Regions from separate parts of the Lysinibacillus sp. FSL M8-0355 genome, predicted to be linked through region 2. Evidence: a T-box and tRNA genes for the amino acid it is inferred to sense, from the RefSeq annotation. Region 2 holds a T-box; the other holds one or more tRNA genes.

Region 1 (8,729 bases), 4.7 Mb from region 2:
GTCACAAATGATAAGGAATTAACGGCATTATCTCGTCGTATAGCTGGAGAGATTGTTGGTGCTACAGGTGTGAAGGTATTGCCTGAACCTATATTTGGCACAGAGGATTTTGCCGATTTTTCAGAAGTTGTTCCCTCATCTATGCAATTTATCGGGGTACATAACGTAGAGTTTGGTGAAGCGTACCCATTGCACCATCCTCGTTTTAAAGTAGATGAAGAAGCTCTTATATATGGTGTTCGTTACTTTGAAAATATAGCACGGACACTTTGCCCATAAGTGACGTAAGCTAAAAAATAATGAAGGCATGAGTATTGGTGTGGTAGAGGCCACTGAAAAACTTGCGTTTTTTATAAATAAATTCGTTTTAGAAAAAGATAGGGCGCTTCTTGTTCAATTTTGAACAGGAAACGCCCTATCTTTTTCACCTATTTATTACCCTTTTCCATTCAGAAGCTTTAAGATTCTTTTTAGATTGACAGCGAATATCGTCGTTGCTCCCTGAATTTGCATGCCAAATGAACCCGCAGCCGATGCTTGATCGTACCCGTGTTTATTTTTTAACTCACTATTTTTTGCTTCGATTTTATAACGTTCTCGAGCTAAGCGTTTAAATTCTTCTGTTTCTTGAAAAGCTTGTTGGTCTAAATGTTCTTCTGATTTAATGGCAACAGAATAGGTCTTAGTTTTTGCACCTTCTTTAAAACACCCTTCTCGGAGTGGACAGACCTTACATTTTTCAATGTCAAAAAAATAAACCATTCTTGCACTTGCTCCTGGGTGTGAATCTGGTTTTTTACTTTTTCTATTTGCTAAATGTCCTGCTGGACATACAAATAAACCTGCATCTTTATTAAAGTCAAATCCTTTTCCGTTTCCTCGCCCATTTTGAGTAATCATTGGATTTAACTTAGAAATCAGTTGAATGCTTTGTTCTTTTGTATAAAGTAAATTGTTTTTCCCTGAATAAGCTGTGTCAGCGATGACTGTTTCAACTTCCATTCCTGTTACTTTACTTTTTTCAATCAGTTCTTGTAGATAATGTCCATCTGATTTTTCACCTGTTGTAACGACTGCTGCTGTAATTATACGTTCATCACTAATTGCTAAATGTGTTTTATAACCAAAGAAAGAACTGTCTGCTGTTTTATGTCCTACTCGTGCATCGGTGTCTGTTGAATAATTTAGATGTTCTTGCGTATCTTCTACAGCTTCTTTTAACACGTTCAATTTTTCCTTTACAGCTGGTAGATGAGCGATTTGTGGTTTATTTTCAATAATGGCAATCAATCTTTCACAGTAAGTTAATTCATCTTTTACTTCGTTAGAAGTATTCTTCTTTGGAAATTTTTCTTTCATGGATTTATCAAATTGATACACTGCTTTGCGGGTATATTTTGATTTTTCTTGTAAAAATTCTTTCGGTGATTTTTGGTTATAACGTGCTTTGGTATGTGTTGCGTCCACAATGATTGTTTTACTTTTGATAATGTTCTTTTCGAGTGCGATTTCAACTGTTTTTCCAATGAGCATATCTAATAAACTTACATTTTGAAGACGCAGTCTTCGGAATTTTGTGAGTGAACTTGAATCAATCACGTCATCTTCTGGCGCCATACCTAAAAAATACTTGAAAGACATGTCATATTTTGAACGTTCGACAAGGTCTACATCAGATACATTAAAAATGGCTTTTAACAATAAGTACTTAAACATTCGAATCGGAGGAATCGCATTTCTTCCATTGTCTAAACAATATTTTGTTTTCAATTCTTCTAAAATGAATGAGAAATCCACTAGTTCGTTAATTTGACGAAGCATATTATCTTTTGGCACGACAATATCGTAAATGGCCATATATGGACTTAAGTTGAAAGTCTCTTGGTTTGAAATCATTGGGAACACCACCTGCATTTAGTCACTCAATTATAAATTAAAAAGGCGAGGTATTCGACGATTCAATCGTCGAATACCTCGCTAAGTGGAACCAGATGAAGTTTTTCAGTGGCCTCGGTGTGGTAATGGCTCATGCCTTTTAAATTGCTTACAGTATGTATTGAAAACTAAAGGATTGTTCTTTTAATACGATATAGAAACTTGAAGGGAGGTGCAGAGGATGAAGGTAATCTTTACAGTGGGGTTGCCTGGAAGTGGAAAAAGTACATTTGTGAAACAGCTAGCGAAAAGTGAAAATGCGATTATTCTTTCCAGTGATGCAATACGTCAAGAATTGTTTGGTGATGCCACCAAGCAAAAATCACGTGTAGTCTTTCGCACGTTATATGAGCGTCTGAATGATTTAGTGGCAAAAGGTTATTCTGTCATTGTAGATGCCACCAATATAGAGCGGGAGCGCAGAATGTTTGCACTCCGCAAATTGTCGAGTGCGGTTAAGAAGGAATGCTATTACTTTGATACCCCTTATTCAATCTGTGTAGCCAGAAACCAACGGCGGAAGCGGCATGTACCATTATTGGTGATGGAAAAAATGAGAAAGCATCTAGAGTTTCCTACAGCAGGAGAAGGGTTTGATGAAGTGCATATTGTACATGAATCAAGTCCCTATGATATCTCTCGACAGCAATTTGTCTCACTTATACAAAGCCAACCCACTTATGAAGAACTGTTTCAAACACTTCGATCAGTCCCACTTTTTAAAGAAATTTATCATTTCAATCAAGAAAATCCATACCATCAATTTTTACTATGTCAGCATACGTATTTCGTGTTTGCCTATATCAATGAATACTACTTGGAAAGCGATAAACTGGCACTACAATTGGCTGCATTGTTCCATGATGTCGGCAAACCATTTTGCAAAAAATATAAACCATTGCAACAACGATATGGCTATTATGGGCATGAAAATGTATCTGCCCAATTGGTTTGTCATTTTCTCGTAGAGTTGGGCTTTGAAGAGGATTTTGTGTTGAAGGTTGTTCATTTAGTGCAATTTCATATGTTAATCCAGTATGGGGGCGATAAAGGCGGAAGCCAAATTTATCACTTATTAGATGGTGATTTATTAACAAGACTTTATTTCTTCCGAGAGGCAGATCAATTTGCTAAATAAAAAGGAAAGGAAGTGGAACTATGACGAAATTAATGAAATACCCAAGAAGCTTTCATTTACCCTGGAGCAGGGGCTATACCCATGATGATAAAGTTGCTAAAAATGTGAATCATTTTATAGGAAAAGAAGTGGTGGTCACTGAAAAACTAGATGGGGAAGGCACTACGCTTTACAAAGACTATATGCATGCCAGAAGCATCCATTCAGCCAATCATCCTTCTAGACATTGGATAAAAACATTTCATGCAAGTTTTGCGTATCGAATTCCTAATGATTGGCGCTTATGTGGAGAAAATATGTATGCGAAGCATTCCATTTATTATCAAGCCTTAACAAGTTATTTTTATTTATTTAGTATTTGGAATGAAGATAATATTTGTTTAAGTTGGGATGAAACGGTCGCTTTTGCAGCTGAGTTAGGTATTGAAACAGTACCCGTTTTATATCGGGGTATTTTTGATGAAGAACAAATAAAACGGACATTTACTGGTAAATCCATTTTTGATGGTGAACAAGAGGGGTATGTGATTAGAAACGCTGCCTCATTCCATTATGATGATTTTCGCTATAATTTAGGAAAATTTGTGAGACCGCAACATGTTCAAACAAGCGATCATTGGCTACAGGAAGAAATGATTCCAAATGGCTTAAAATAAAATGGATCTAACAAAATTACTTTGATTAAAGATTAAATAAAAAGGACTGAGAAAAATGTAATACTAAATCAATTACTCCAAAAATATATAATATGAGGAAGTGTGCAAGGAATGCATATCCCTTTTGAAAAGGGCTTACAGGTTCGATTCCTGTCATCCTCACGCAAAGGTAAATAAAAATGAACTCTCATTTCTACACGAGAGTTCATTTTTTTTATTTAGTATAGTTATCGAAGTAACCTTGAATATAAATCATAGGTGTTCCTTTGTCACCTGAGCCAGATGTTAGATCAGATAGCGAACCGATTAGGTCTGTTAAGCGACGAGGTGTTGTTCCTTGTGCAGCCATTTGACCCGTTAAATCTTCATCTTTATTTTGAATGTATTCAGAAATAGCGGCTTTTAATTCTTCACCTCGAAGGTTAGCAAAGTCGTTATCTGCTAAGTATTTCAATTTAACCTCGTTTGGTGTCCCATGCAATCCAGCCGTAAACGCTGGTGAAACAACAGGGTCTGCAAGCTCCCAAATTTTACCCACTGGATCTTTAAATGCACCGTCACCATAAATCATGACTTCTACCGTTTTGCCTGTTGCCTCTTTAATTTTTGCTTGGATTCCATCAACAATCGGCTGACAAGTATGGGGGAATAGTTTTACACTATCCTCTGTCGCTTTGTTAGAGCCAAGAAGACCATATTCTGCATTGAAGCCAGACCCATTAATAGACTCAGCTAAAATATTATCAAGGCTGTAAACTTTATCAGCACCGTTTGCTGTTAAAATGCGCTTTGTACGGAAGCGTGTATGAATATCACATGTTAATACACTCTTTGTATAATTTAAAATTGTTTTTGGGTTATTAGAGAAGATGACATCACATTTAGCGCCTTCTGCTTCAATTAACTCTTTATAGTATTCGATATAATCTACACCCGTGAATGTATGTTTTTGGTAGCCAAAATGTTCACGGAATTCAACCTCATTTAATGTATCTGTCCAAGGGTTAATGCCTTTTACATCTAACTCATCAATATCTACAAGGTGATTACCTACTTCATCGGATGGGTAGCTTAGCATTAGTACAACCTTTTTAACACCTTTGGCAATACCACGTAAACAGTTGGCAAAGCGGTTTCGACTTAAAATCGGGAAAATAACGCCGACAGTATCATCGCCGAACTTAGCTGCCACATCTACAGCGATATCATCTATTGACGCATAGTTACCTTGTGCACGTGCTACAACAGATTCAGTTACTGTGACAATATCACGATCCTCGATTGCATAGCCTTCAATTGTTGCAGCATTTAACACTGTATCTACAACGATTTGTTCAATATTATCGCCTTCGTTAATAATAGGACCACGAAGACCTCTTACAACTGTACCGATTACACGTTCCAACTTAATCTCTCCTCATTCTATCAATCGTAAAGTGAAATAAAATCCATATGATTTTACTATACGCTCCAGTAATGATATAAGTAAAATTAATAGTTCATATAATAGCTATAAGAGGTGCTTATATGATAGGGAAATTAGATTTATATCGTATTTTTAGTGTTGTAGCAAAAAATAATAGCTTTTCGAGTGCGGCTAAGGATTTATATATGACACAGCCTGCTGTTAGTCAGGCAATGATGCAATTGGAGAAGGAGCTTGGAACACGTCTTTTTAATCGAACTCCAAAAGGTGTGACGCTGACAACAGAGGGTAGTCTTCTCTTTGAATATACGAATTCAGCTTTAGGGCTTTTAGATGCCGGTGAAGAAAAGTTGCTAGAATTTAAAAATTTAACAACAGGGCAATTAAAACTAGGAGTAGGGGATACCATTTCACGCTTCTTTTTAATGCCTTATTTAGAAGCATTCCATACAATGTATCCGAATATCAAATTACAAATGTTAAATGGTACAACATCTGAAATATGCAATTTTATTAAATCGGGTGAGGTTGATATCGGATTTTGCAATTTTCCAATAGAGGATTCAACTTTACAGTTAACCGTATGCACGGATATTCAAGATATCTTCGTGTGTGGGGAGAAATACAAGACACTTGCGTCTAAAAGTTTAAGCTATGAGGATCTTTTGAAATTTCCACTTATCTTTCTAGAGAAAAAATCGAATTCACGAAAGTATGTGGAAGACTATCTCTTTGCAAGAGGTATCCATATTGAACCCGAATTTGAGCTAGGTTCACATGATTTGGTGTTAGAGTTTGCTCGTAGTAATCTCGGTATTGCGTGTGTAACCAAGGAATTTTCAAAGGACTATCTCCAGCGAGGTCTTCTCTATGAATTAACCTTAATGGAAAGTATTCCAACAAGGAGTATTGGTATGTGTTATTTGAAAACAGTACCTCTTTCTAGAGCAGCGACAAAATTTGTGGAAATCATTGAAACTAAGCGTTTGAATACGAGAAGAACCATAAAGAAAGCTTAGCGACGAGAAAAAGTCAGCTAAGCTTTCTTTATTAATATATCTATGAGTATGTCGACATTGCGCTTATTTTTCATCGTTGGTGAGCAAAGATAAGAAAATGTCCGCAGAAAATGCTGTCCTTCAAGGGGCAAAATGGTCATATCTTCATTTTTTAATTCACGTTCAATAACACAAGCGGATAGTAAGGAAAGACCAAGTCCCTGCATAACGCTCTCTTTGACCCCCTGATTACTACTAATCGTCAAAAGTGATTGGATTTGTAGACCGTTTGCTCTGAATAAATGATCTAAATAATAACGTGTCCCAGAGCCTTCTTCACGGGCAACCCAGTTTTGCTGTTGAAGTTTATCAGGGGTAATGGGTTGTTGCTTTGTCAGTGGATGATTACTGGCACTGACAATAAATAGTTCATCCTGCATAAATGGTTTAATTACCAGTTCATTATCCTGTGCTTGCCCTTCTATCAGACCAATATCAACTTGCAATAATTTTGTATATTGAATGATTTCTTTCGTATTGCCAATAATAATTTGAAGCTCAAGTTGTGGGAACTGTTGCTGCAAGCTTGCTATGATGGGGGGCAATATATATTCGCCGATCGTAAAGCTTGCTCCAATGACTAATGTACCTTGTACCTCTTGATGATAGGCCGCAATATCCTCTTTCGCCGCTTCAGTTATAGCCATGATTTGCTTCGCTCGTTTATAAAGAATTTCACCAGTTGGTGTAATTTGCACGGATTTTGGTGAGCGAATAAATAAGGTTGTTTGTAATTCCTGTTCTAGGTTTTTAATGTGTAAGCTAACACTTGGCTGTGAAATATGAAGTATTTCAGAGGTTTTCGTAAAATTATTGACCTCAACTAGTGTGACGAACGTTTTTAAAGCTTCGTATTGCATACTTTCACCTCTATTATTAGAAATGTTAATGATAATGATTATATATATGTATTTTACTAATAGTTCGCTTTTTATTAAAGTAATAATCAACAAGGGAGAAAGAAGTGAACAACATGGTTAATAGACAGAATAAAGTGAAATCCACCCTTAATCCTAATTTCTTGAAAGGAGTATTGTTAACACTCCTTATTGCTTTAGTAGCGAAATATATTGCCACATTTCCTTTCTTTTCAATATTAGGTCAGTTGGTTATTGCCATTATATTAGGAATGGCTTGGAGAGCAGCTTTTAAAGTACAAGATTCATGGCAAGTGGGTATTGCCTTCTCTAGTAAGAAGCTATTACGGCTTGGCATTATTTTATTGGGCATGCGCTTAAATTTGGCAGACATTTATCATGCAGGGGCAAATGTTTTTTTGATTGCAGTCATTAATTTAGTATTTGCTTTACTAGTTGTGTACGGATTAACAAAAATGTTTAAAGTGGAACAGAAGCTAGGGATATTAACGGCTTGTGGGACAGCAATTTGTGGGGCTGCTGCTGTAGTGGCAATCGCACCTCAAATAAAAGCAAATGAAAAAGAAACGGCAGTAGGGGCAGCAATTGTTGCCTTATTAGGGACTATATTTACGCTTATTTATACGGTTATCTATTCCATCATCGACTTAACGCCAACAGAGTACGGTATTTTTGCAGGTGGTACATTACATGAAATTGCCCATGTTATTGCAGCAGCGTCTGCTGGTGGAAATGAAGCCATTGATATAGCGGTTATTGTGAAATTAACACGTGTTGCCCTACTTGTACCAGTAGCAATTATGATCGGTATTTTCTATCGAAGAATAGACAAAAATAAAGAGAAAAAGGCATTTTCCTTCTCCATCATTCCGTGGTTTATTTTAGGGTTTTTAGCGATGAGTGCTATTAATTCATTGGGGATTATACCAGCTAATGTAGCACAAGCATTTGTCAATATTGCGTATATTTTAATCGCTATGGCCATGGCTGGCCTTGGGTTAAATGTGGAGATTAAAACCTTTAAGGAGCTTGGTGTAAAGGCATTTATTGCTGGTTTAATTGGCTCTGTTTGTTTATCCGTTTTGGGTTATATACTAGTCATTATTTTATCTTAAAAAAAGACCCTGCATAGTCGGTTCAACATGCAGGGCTTTTTAGATAGAATCAGAAGATAATGTATAAATAATTTAATTGTCGTTCATTAACGTAAAGCTTCGATGGAAGATGCTAATTCAGCCACCACAATTTTGCTGCCAATCATTGGGCTGTCCGCTTTTTCTCCCTCAGAACCCGAACTTGGACGCTGATGGGCTGCTGCGAATGCATCGCTATTACGCCATGCTTGGAAATGCTCTTTGGATTCCCAATACATATTAACACTCATCTCGTCATAAGTAGGATCGTCGGTCGAAATTAACACCTCTACTTTATGGAAGCCTTCAAATTGTTGTAGTGGACCTGGCTTTGTAAAGTTAGGTGCCATTTTCGCAGCAAAACCAGGTTTCACTTGAATACGATTAGTTACAATAATCATGCTTTTACCCCCCTTAATTTCATTTATTTAAATTTTGAATGAATTATCATTGATTATCATTCGCAATCAATGATAAGTGGCTTAGGAAGACATTGTCAATAGAT
Region 2 (8,729 bases):
GACTTCATTTCAGTGTTAGTCGTAATGGAACTTTCTAGACGATAAGCCGTATGATTATCTCAAGATAGTTTATGTCCCAGGAAATTATCTAAGTATTTTAATTGCTTACTTTCATAAAAATGCTTTGAGAATTCAATTGCCTCCATAGCTTTCCATTGCTCCATAATGGGATAAGTTTAGCGATAAATAACTAAAACCATCTAATGTTGTAAGCTGTTGCCCATAGGTTAAAACGGATTTCCCTGATTGCATGACTTCAAAAACGGTACTTGTTTCAGGTGTTAAGCGAATTTCTAATTAATATATTTAAATTTGCTAGATTATAAAAAATTACAAAACCTTTCATGGGAGATTTCAATTTTGGAAAATTAAAAAAGCTATTTTAGATGCTCCCTTAAAGGATGGTCTAAAATAGCTTTCATTTGTTGTTTATTTTGGTGCGATTACGTCTTTACCGCCCATATAAGGTCTTAAAACTTCAGGAATCACTACGCTTCCATCAGCTTGTTGATAGTTTTCCAGGATAGCGGCAACTGTACGACCAATGGCAAGACCTGAACCATTTAATGTGTGAACATACTCTGGTTTTGCATTTGATTCACGACGGAAGCGGATATTTGCACGTCGTGCTTGGAAATCCTCAAAGTTAGAACAAGAAGAAATTTCACGGTACATGTTTTGTGCTGGAATCCACACTTCTAAATCATATTTCTTCGCTGCAGTAAAGCCTAAATCGGCTGTACACATTTTTAGTTTACGATATGGTAATCCTAATAATTGCAGTACTCTTTCAGCATGACCTGTTAATAGCTCTAACTGTTCGTATGATTCCTCTGGTTTTACAAAACGAACTAGTTCTACTTTATTGAATTGGTGTTGACGGATTAAACCACGTGTATCACGTCCTGCAGAACCTGCCTCTGAGCGGAAGCATGCACTGTACGCAGCAAAACCTTGTGGTAAAGCCTCAGCTGGTAATATTTCATCACGATAGAAGTTCGTTACTGGAACCTCTGCTGTTGGAATCATGAAATAATCCGTTTCTTCTAATTTGAATACATCTTCCTCGAATTTTGGAAGCTGTCCAGTACCTGTTAAGCTATCACGATTTACAATGACAGGTGGTAGCATTTCCTCATAGCCATGCTCTTCTGCATGTAAATCCATCATGAACGTCATTAATGCACGTTCTAAACGAGCTCCAAGACCACGGTAGAATAAGAAACGGCTACCTGTTACTTTTGCGCCACGTTCAAAATCCACAATTTTCAAATCTGTCGCTAGATCCCAGTGTGCTTTAATATCAAAATCAAATGCTGGAATTTCACCCCAAGTATATTCCTCAACATTGTCGTCCTCTGTTGTGCCTACTGGGACAGATTCATGAGGAATGTTTGGTAAACGCATCATCATATCTTTAAAGCGCTCTTCTACATCATTTAATTGATTGTCTAATTCTTTAATTTCATCGCCTACCTGACGCATACGAGCAATGACTTCATCTGCGTTTTCCTTATTGCGCTTCATAAGTGAAATTTGTTCAGATACTTTATTACGTTCTGCTTTTAATTCTTCCGTTTTAGCAATTAATTCACGACGCTTTGCATCTAAGCCTTCAAAGTCATCTAAGTTACCTAAATCTTCATTACGTGTTAATAGCATTTCTTTAATTTCCGCGAAATTATCGCGTACACGTTTAATATCTAACATATTCATACCTCCAATAGTTTCTTTAATGATGGGAAATTGTTGCATCAAAATAAACACAAAAAAGCCCTCATCCCTGGAAAGGGACGAGAGCTACCCGCGTTGCCACCCTAATTGACTAGGCGTATGCCTAATCCACTTATTTTATAACGACATTTCAGCCGGCTACAGCCTACTTCACTCACTTCGACTGTGCAACTCCAGGACGGATTCACAAGTGCTTTTATCAGCTTCCACCAACCGCTGACTCTCTAAAAAAAACGTGCTTGCTACTACTTCCCATCATCGTGTTCAATTATTTAAATTTTAACCATACTGTACTATATGAAAACAAATTTTGCAAGTCATACCATGGAGGAGACAAAATATTCAAGAATTCGCTTATCTGCTGTTAATTCAGGATGAAACGAACAACCTAATAAATGACCATCTTGCGCCAAAATTATTTTTCCGTCATGCTGAGCGAGAACATCAACATCTTTACCTACCGCTTCAATATGAGGTGCACGAATAAAAACTGCTGGAATACGTGCACCTATTTTAGGAATATCCAGTTGAACTTCGAAGCTATCTATCTGACGTCCAAATGAATTTCTTGCTACCGTCACATCCATAACTGCTAAATGCGGTTCGTCATCCACTAATTGATTGGCTAATAAAATTAATCCTGCACATGTGCCAAATACCGGTAAACCTTGCTGTGCAAGTTCACGGATTGGCTCTAGTAGGTCAAAACGATCCAGCAATTTTCGCATTGTCGTACTTTCTCCACCAGGTAGTACAAGTCCATCGAGATTCACTAAATCCTTCTTCTGTTTTACTAAAATCGCTTCACAATCAAGCCCTTCTAACATTTGGACATGCTCACGGACTGCTCCTTGTAATGCTAAAACACCAATTCGTTTCATTTTACCAGCCTCGCTCTTGCATACGCTCGTTTTGCCCAAGCTGTGCAATATCAATACCCTTCATTGGTACACCGAGCTCTTTAGATATTTCAGCAATTAGCTTATAGTCTTTATAGTGGGTAGTCGCCTCCACAATAGCACGTGCAAATTTTTCTGGATTTTCGGATTTGAAAATACCAGAGCCCACGAAAACGCCATCAGCTCCAAGCTCCATCATTAATGCAGCATCGGCTGGCGTAGCAACACCACCTGCCGCAAAATTTACTACTGGTAAACGACCAAGACGTTTAATTTCTCTTAATAATTCGAAAGGAGCCCCCAGTAATTTTGCCTCCGTCATTAATTCATCTTCTGTCATACCCACTACTTTACGTACCTGAGCATTTACTTTGCGAATATGTCGAACTGCCTCCACTATATTCCCTGTTCCTGGTTCACCTTTTGTTCGTAGCATTGACGCGCCTTCTCCGATACGACGGGCTGATTCACCTAAATCACGACAGCCGCACACAAACGGTACTGTGTAATCACTTTTTAATAAATGGTATTCTTCATCTGCTGGTGTTAAAACTTCACTTTCATCAATATAATCAACCCCCATTGCCTCTAAAACGCGTGCTTCAACGATATGCCCTATACGTGCCTTTGCCATAACAGGAATGGTTACAGCCGCCATTACTTCCTCCACAATACGAGGATCAGCCATACGTGCAACGCCACCTGCCTTACGAATATCTGAAGGTACCCTTTCTAATGCCATAACGGCTACAGCGCCTGCTGCTTCTGCTATTTTTGCTTGCTCTGCATTAATGACGTCCATAATAACGCCACCCTTTTGCATTTCTGCCATTCCACGTTTTACTAACTCTGTACCTGTTTGTTTCATTTTCTAACCTCCACCTTTATGATGAAGTTTAGTATAATAGAAATTGACCATATAAAAATATCCAGTTTTTAAAATAATCATAAGGTCAGGAGGTTATACAACATGGATATGCTTTTATTTCAGCTTGAAAGAGATAGTGATAAACCGCTTTATGATCAGCTTTATAACGGTATTAAGGATGCTATTATTTCCAAGAAAATAATGGTAGGAGAAAAATTACCGTCAAAAAGAAAATTATCCGATTTTTTAAATATTTCTCAAACAACAATTGAAATTGCTTATGCACAGCTATTAGCTGAAGGTTATATTATGTCTAAATCACGGGTTGGCTACTTTGTTGAAGAAATAGATGAACTACCCTACATTCAGCAAGACAATGTAACCTCCGTCAATGAGCATCCTAAGAAAAAAACATACAAAATTGATTTTAATCCTGGTTCTATTGATATCGATGCCTTTCCGTTTCAAACATGGAGAAAGTATGCGAAAGAGCTTTTTGACGATACCTCAAAAGAATTATTATTAACAGGTGAACCTCAAGGTGAACTTTCTTTACGTACAGAGATTGCAAATTATCTATATCAATCACGCGGTGTTGTCTGTCATCCAAAGCAAATCGTAATTGGCTCTGGTACTGAACAGCTTCTGCCTATGATCCTACGTCTTTTTAACGACGATACCTGCTTTGCCCTAGAAAACCCAGGGTACCCAGCCGTGCATCGTATGTTTTCGCAGCATAAGCGAAAAGTCTATCCGATTGCAGTGGATGAAGAGGGAATTATTATTCATGAGCTTGAAAAAACGAGCGCTAATGTCGTTTATATTACACCCTCACACCAATTTCCTACCGGTGCGGTATTATCTGCCACTAGACGGGCACAAGCTTTAAACTGGGCTGCTCAGAGCTCCTCACGTTATATTATTGAAGATGATTATGATTCGGAATTTCGTTATGCTGGAAAACCAATTCCTGCACTACATGCCTTAGATCGAAATGATACAGTGATTTACATGAGTACTTTTACAAAGTCATTAATGCCATCCTTGCGAGTAGCTTATTTTGTACTTCCACCTAAACTACTTGCCACATATAACGATGTCTTTAATTATTATTCATCTACTGTACCTCGCTTCGATCAGCATATCGTGGCAAATTTTATGCGAGACGGGCATTTTGCAAAGCACCTCAATCGAATGCGTAAAGTTTATCGAAAAAAACATGATAAGCTAACCTCCTTTTTAGAAAAATATTCTTCAGCGATTAAAATAACTGGTGAACAAGCTGGAATGCATATTTTATTAGAAGTACAGCACATTTTATCAGAAAAACAATTACAGCAACTTGCTTCTCAAGCGGAGATTGGTATTTATCCGTTATCTGCTTATAGACTAGACCATTATGAATCTTCACATGCTCAATTTTTACTTGGCTTTGGTGGAATACCTGTTCAAACAATTGAACAATCCATTGAACAGCTGATGGATTGTTGGGAAATAGAAAAAAATGACCCGTCTACTAGTTAGTAGATAGGTCATTTTCTTTTACGTTTCAATCAATTGAATCTGATAGTGTTCAAACCATGTATGAATTTGCCCTAAATATGCTAAAAGCTGAGGCCCTGCCATTAATTGCCCATACCATGGAATTTTAAAAGAGCTACCTCCCGATTCAATTAACTCTGCAAGCTTTTGTCGTTCAAATAGTTCATGTAAAATTGAATTTTTATCGTGAAGGATTTCTCTCAACCATTTTTGAACACCTGCTGTATAAACAGGGTGGTACGTTTTAGGATAAGGATTCTTTTTACGATACAACACTTCATCAGGTAATAAGTGTGCCATCGATTTTCGAAGTAATCCTTTTTCTATTCCATCCAAATTCTTCATTTCCCACGGAATATTCCAAGCATATTCCACAAGCCTATGATCTGCAAAAGGAACACGCACCTCTAAACTTGCCCCCATGCTCATACGATCTTTTCTTTCTAACAATGTTTGCATGAACCAGAGCATATTTAAATAAAACATTTCTCGATGTCTTGCTTCTGCAGGACTTTCTCCATCTAACAACGGTACTTCAGCCATTGTTTGTGTGTAGAGTTGATGTGCATAGGACTCAATTTTTAATTTTTTATCCCACTTCTCTTGAAGTAATCCACCTCTTTCAGACAATGAACGAATCCAAGGAAAACCTGAAGTTTTTTCTTGAAACCATGGGTATCCACCAAAAATTTCATCTGCACACTCTCCTGATAATGCTACAGTAAAATCTTTTTTTATTTCTCGACAAAACCATAATAACGATGAGTCGACATCTGCCATTCCAGGAGAATCCCGGACGATCACTGATTCTACTAATAAATCAATTAATTGTTGTTGCGTGATTTCCTCTGCATGATGTGTTGTCTGGAAAGTATCCGTCATTTTTTGAATCCAATACGTATCCGTTGATGTTTGGAAAGCATGTGGATTAAAGAAACGTTCATTATCTTCGTAATCGATAGAAAATGTATGCAATTTATGATTTTGTTGTTGAAATCTATTTGCTGCAATGCCGGTAATGATACTTGAATCAAGTCCACCTGAAAGAAATGTACAAATAGGTACATCTGAAATAAGCTGACGTTCAATCGCATCCGTCAATAAAAAACGAACATGCTCAGTAGTTTCCTCTAATGTTTCTTCATGCCTTTGGCTTTGTAGCTGCCAATATGGCCACTTTTTCAAGCCTTCTCTGGAAAACCGCATAGCATATCCCGGTCTTAATTCCTCGATATTTTGAAAAAGTGTCTTGCCTGGTGCTCTAGAGGGCCCTACAGCCATCATACTTGCCAATCCTTCCACATTTACACTTGCTTGAACCGTCGGATGTACCAACAAGGCCTTCACTTCAGATGCAAAAAGCACACCGCCTTGTTGCTCTGTATAATACAAAGGTTTCACACCTAATCGATCTCGGCATAAAAATAGTGATTGTGTTTGCTCATCCCAAACACCGAAGGCAAAAATGCCATTTAAAAAATCTACACATTTTTCTTTCCATTCAATATAGGCAGTTAATAACACTTCCGTATCTGAATGTGTTGTAAAGCTGTGTCCTCTTTTTAAAAGTTCTTTACGTAACTCTTCCGTATTATAAAGTTCGCCATTGTATGTAATGACATAGTTTACGCCATCATGTATTTTTTTCATTGGCTGTTTGCCGCCAATTAGATCGATAACTGCCAATCGTCGATGGCCAAATGCAATATGCTCACTACACCAAATATTTTCATCATCCGGCCCTCTTTTATTTAATGTTTGTGTCATCGATTTTAAAATTGTGTCACTTGTTCTTAAATCCCTTTGAAAACTAGCCCATCCTGTAATTCCACACATTTAGCCACATCCTTTCGCCTATTAGCTTATGCAGGACTATGCTAAAATGTGAAAAAGCACATGAATGCTTTATAACATTCATGTGCTTATTAACTATAGATTAAAATAGTCCCCCAACAAAGTCTGTAATGCCTCCCCATAAATTGCCGAAGAAGTTACCTATACCTTGGAAGAACAATGAAATACCGCTAGCACGCTCTACAGCCTCTGTTGTGACAACATCGGATGAAATATCCTTGCCATCGATAAAGCCGTAATCAGTGCCTTCTGTGCGCTCAATAACGACCTTTCCTACAACAGTGTCTTTCTTAACATCTGCCTCTAAACTCTTTTTATCTAAAACCAATGTAGGTTTATATAAATCTTTATCAGAAGACTTAATCATAAATGAAATTGGTTCTTTTACTGCAATCGCTACTTTGTCTTCTTTACCTTTTGTCACTTTTACCGTTTTTTGATCTTTGAATGTATAGTTCGCTGGTAAAATTTCTTGTTTAGAGAATTGTGAAAAACCATAATTAAATAATTTTGCTGTGGCATCAAAGCGAGCTGCATATGATCCTTGTCCATTTGCATCAACAGCTTTCATAACCACCGCAATCAAACGAGTACCATTGCGCTCTGCAGTACCTGTGAAGCAGTGACCTGCAAAGTTTGTTGTACCTGTTTTTAATCCATCTACCCCTTGATATTCATACACTAATCCAGGTAACATAAAGTTCCAGTTAGACATTTCAATGGCATCATCTGTGCCTTCACGGAACGTTTTCTTTGTAATTTGAGATGTTTCTAAAACCTTCGGGTGGTCTTTTAATAGATGATACGCCAATTTAGCTACAGATTTAGCAGGCATTACATTTTCGTCTTCTGGACCTGTACCTGATGGATGCATACCAAATAAATCAGCGTTATTAAGACCCGTAGAATTGACAAATTTATAGCCCTCTAAGCCAAGTTCCTCTGCTTTTTTATTCATTAACTTTAAAAATTCAGTCTCAGAACCCGCAATCGTTTCGGCAATAGCTACGGTTGCCGCATTTGCCGAATAAATGGCCATGGCTTCGTATAACTCACGGATCGTGTAAGAGCCATCTCTACGTAAAGGTACATTACTTAATGCACGATTTTGAGACATACGATACGTATAATCTGTTACTTGATATTCCTGTTCCCACTTAACTGTCCCTGCATCAATCGCGTCCAGTAACAGGTATTCAGTCATCATTTTCGTCATACTTGCAATACCTAGTGAAGTATCTGCGTTTTGTTCATATAAAATTTTCCCTGAATCTGCGTCAATTAAAATCGCAGCATCCACTGTTAATCCCAAATCTGTTTCCGCATTTGCCTTTGCAGGAATACCCGCAAAAATACTAAATAATAAAACAGGGATTAGGAGTAAACGTAATACGGTGTTCATTTTCTTTTTCACCTTTAAAGCCCTCCAAAAAAATAATCTTGTCCTCGACATTTTATCATAGATAACAACAACCGTGTTGACTCTCTACCATAAAAAAATGCTCTCGCGCCATCTTTGTAGACGATGCGAAAGCATAAAAGTTGCAAGTAATTTATTACATGGAATAGTTTGGTGATTCTTTTGTAATCTGTACATCATGTGGATGTGATTCACGTAGACCAGCACCTGTCATTCTAACAAATTGTGCATTATCTCGTAGGTGCTCAAGATGTGGTGCTCCACAATAACCCATACCAGCGCGAATACCACCAATCAGTTGGTAAATTGTATCAGCTAATGGTCCCTTATATGGAAGGCGACCCTCAATACCCTCAGGTACTAATTTTTTCGCATCCTCTTGGAAGTAACGATCTTTAGAACCTTTTTCCAT

Evidence for each region. The T-box of region 2 lies ahead of serS (serine--tRNA ligase). A T-box ahead of a tRNA ligase gene usually reads a tRNA of that ligase, here a tRNA-Ser.
Region 1: it has a tRNA-Ser gene. The T-box ahead of serS (serine--tRNA ligase) is inferred to sense a tRNA for this amino acid. The anticodon was not compared.

What each region holds. Positions count from the first base shown of each region.
Region 1 is NZ_JBBPAI010000001.1:4,701,544-4,710,272, reverse strand. It holds gene MKY46_RS23125 (M20 metallopeptidase family protein) at 1-279, shown strand, start outside; gene MKY46_RS23120 (IS1182 family transposase) at 436-1,896, opposite strand; gene MKY46_RS23115 (AAA family ATPase) at 2,117-3,073, shown strand; gene MKY46_RS23110 (RNA ligase family protein) at 3,094-3,729, shown strand; tRNA gene MKY46_RS23105 (tRNA-Ser) at 3,824-3,891, shown strand; gene MKY46_RS23100 (coenzyme F420-0:L-glutamate ligase) at 3,944-5,134, opposite strand; gene MKY46_RS23095 (LysR family transcriptional regulator) at 5,257-6,174, shown strand; gene MKY46_RS23090 (LysR family transcriptional regulator) at 6,192-7,073, opposite strand; gene MKY46_RS23085 (YeiH family protein) at 7,187-8,206, shown strand; gene MKY46_RS23080 (heme oxygenase) at 8,293-8,625, opposite strand.
Region 2 is NZ_JBBPAI010000001.1:24,241-32,969, reverse strand. It holds gene MKY46_RS00125 (sigma 54-interacting transcriptional regulator) at 1-8, opposite strand, end outside; gene serS (serine--tRNA ligase) at 430-1,710, opposite strand; T-box leader at 1,787-2,002, opposite strand; gene pdxT (pyridoxal 5'-phosphate synthase glutaminase subunit PdxT) at 2,052-2,615, opposite strand; gene pdxS (pyridoxal 5'-phosphate synthase lyase subunit PdxS) at 2,617-3,501, opposite strand; gene pdxR (MocR-like pyridoxine biosynthesis transcription factor PdxR) at 3,604-5,025, shown strand; gene asnB (asparagine synthase (glutamine-hydrolyzing)) at 5,044-6,879, opposite strand; gene MKY46_RS00095 (D-alanyl-D-alanine carboxypeptidase family protein) at 6,980-8,311, opposite strand; gene guaB (IMP dehydrogenase) at 8,454-8,729, opposite strand, start outside.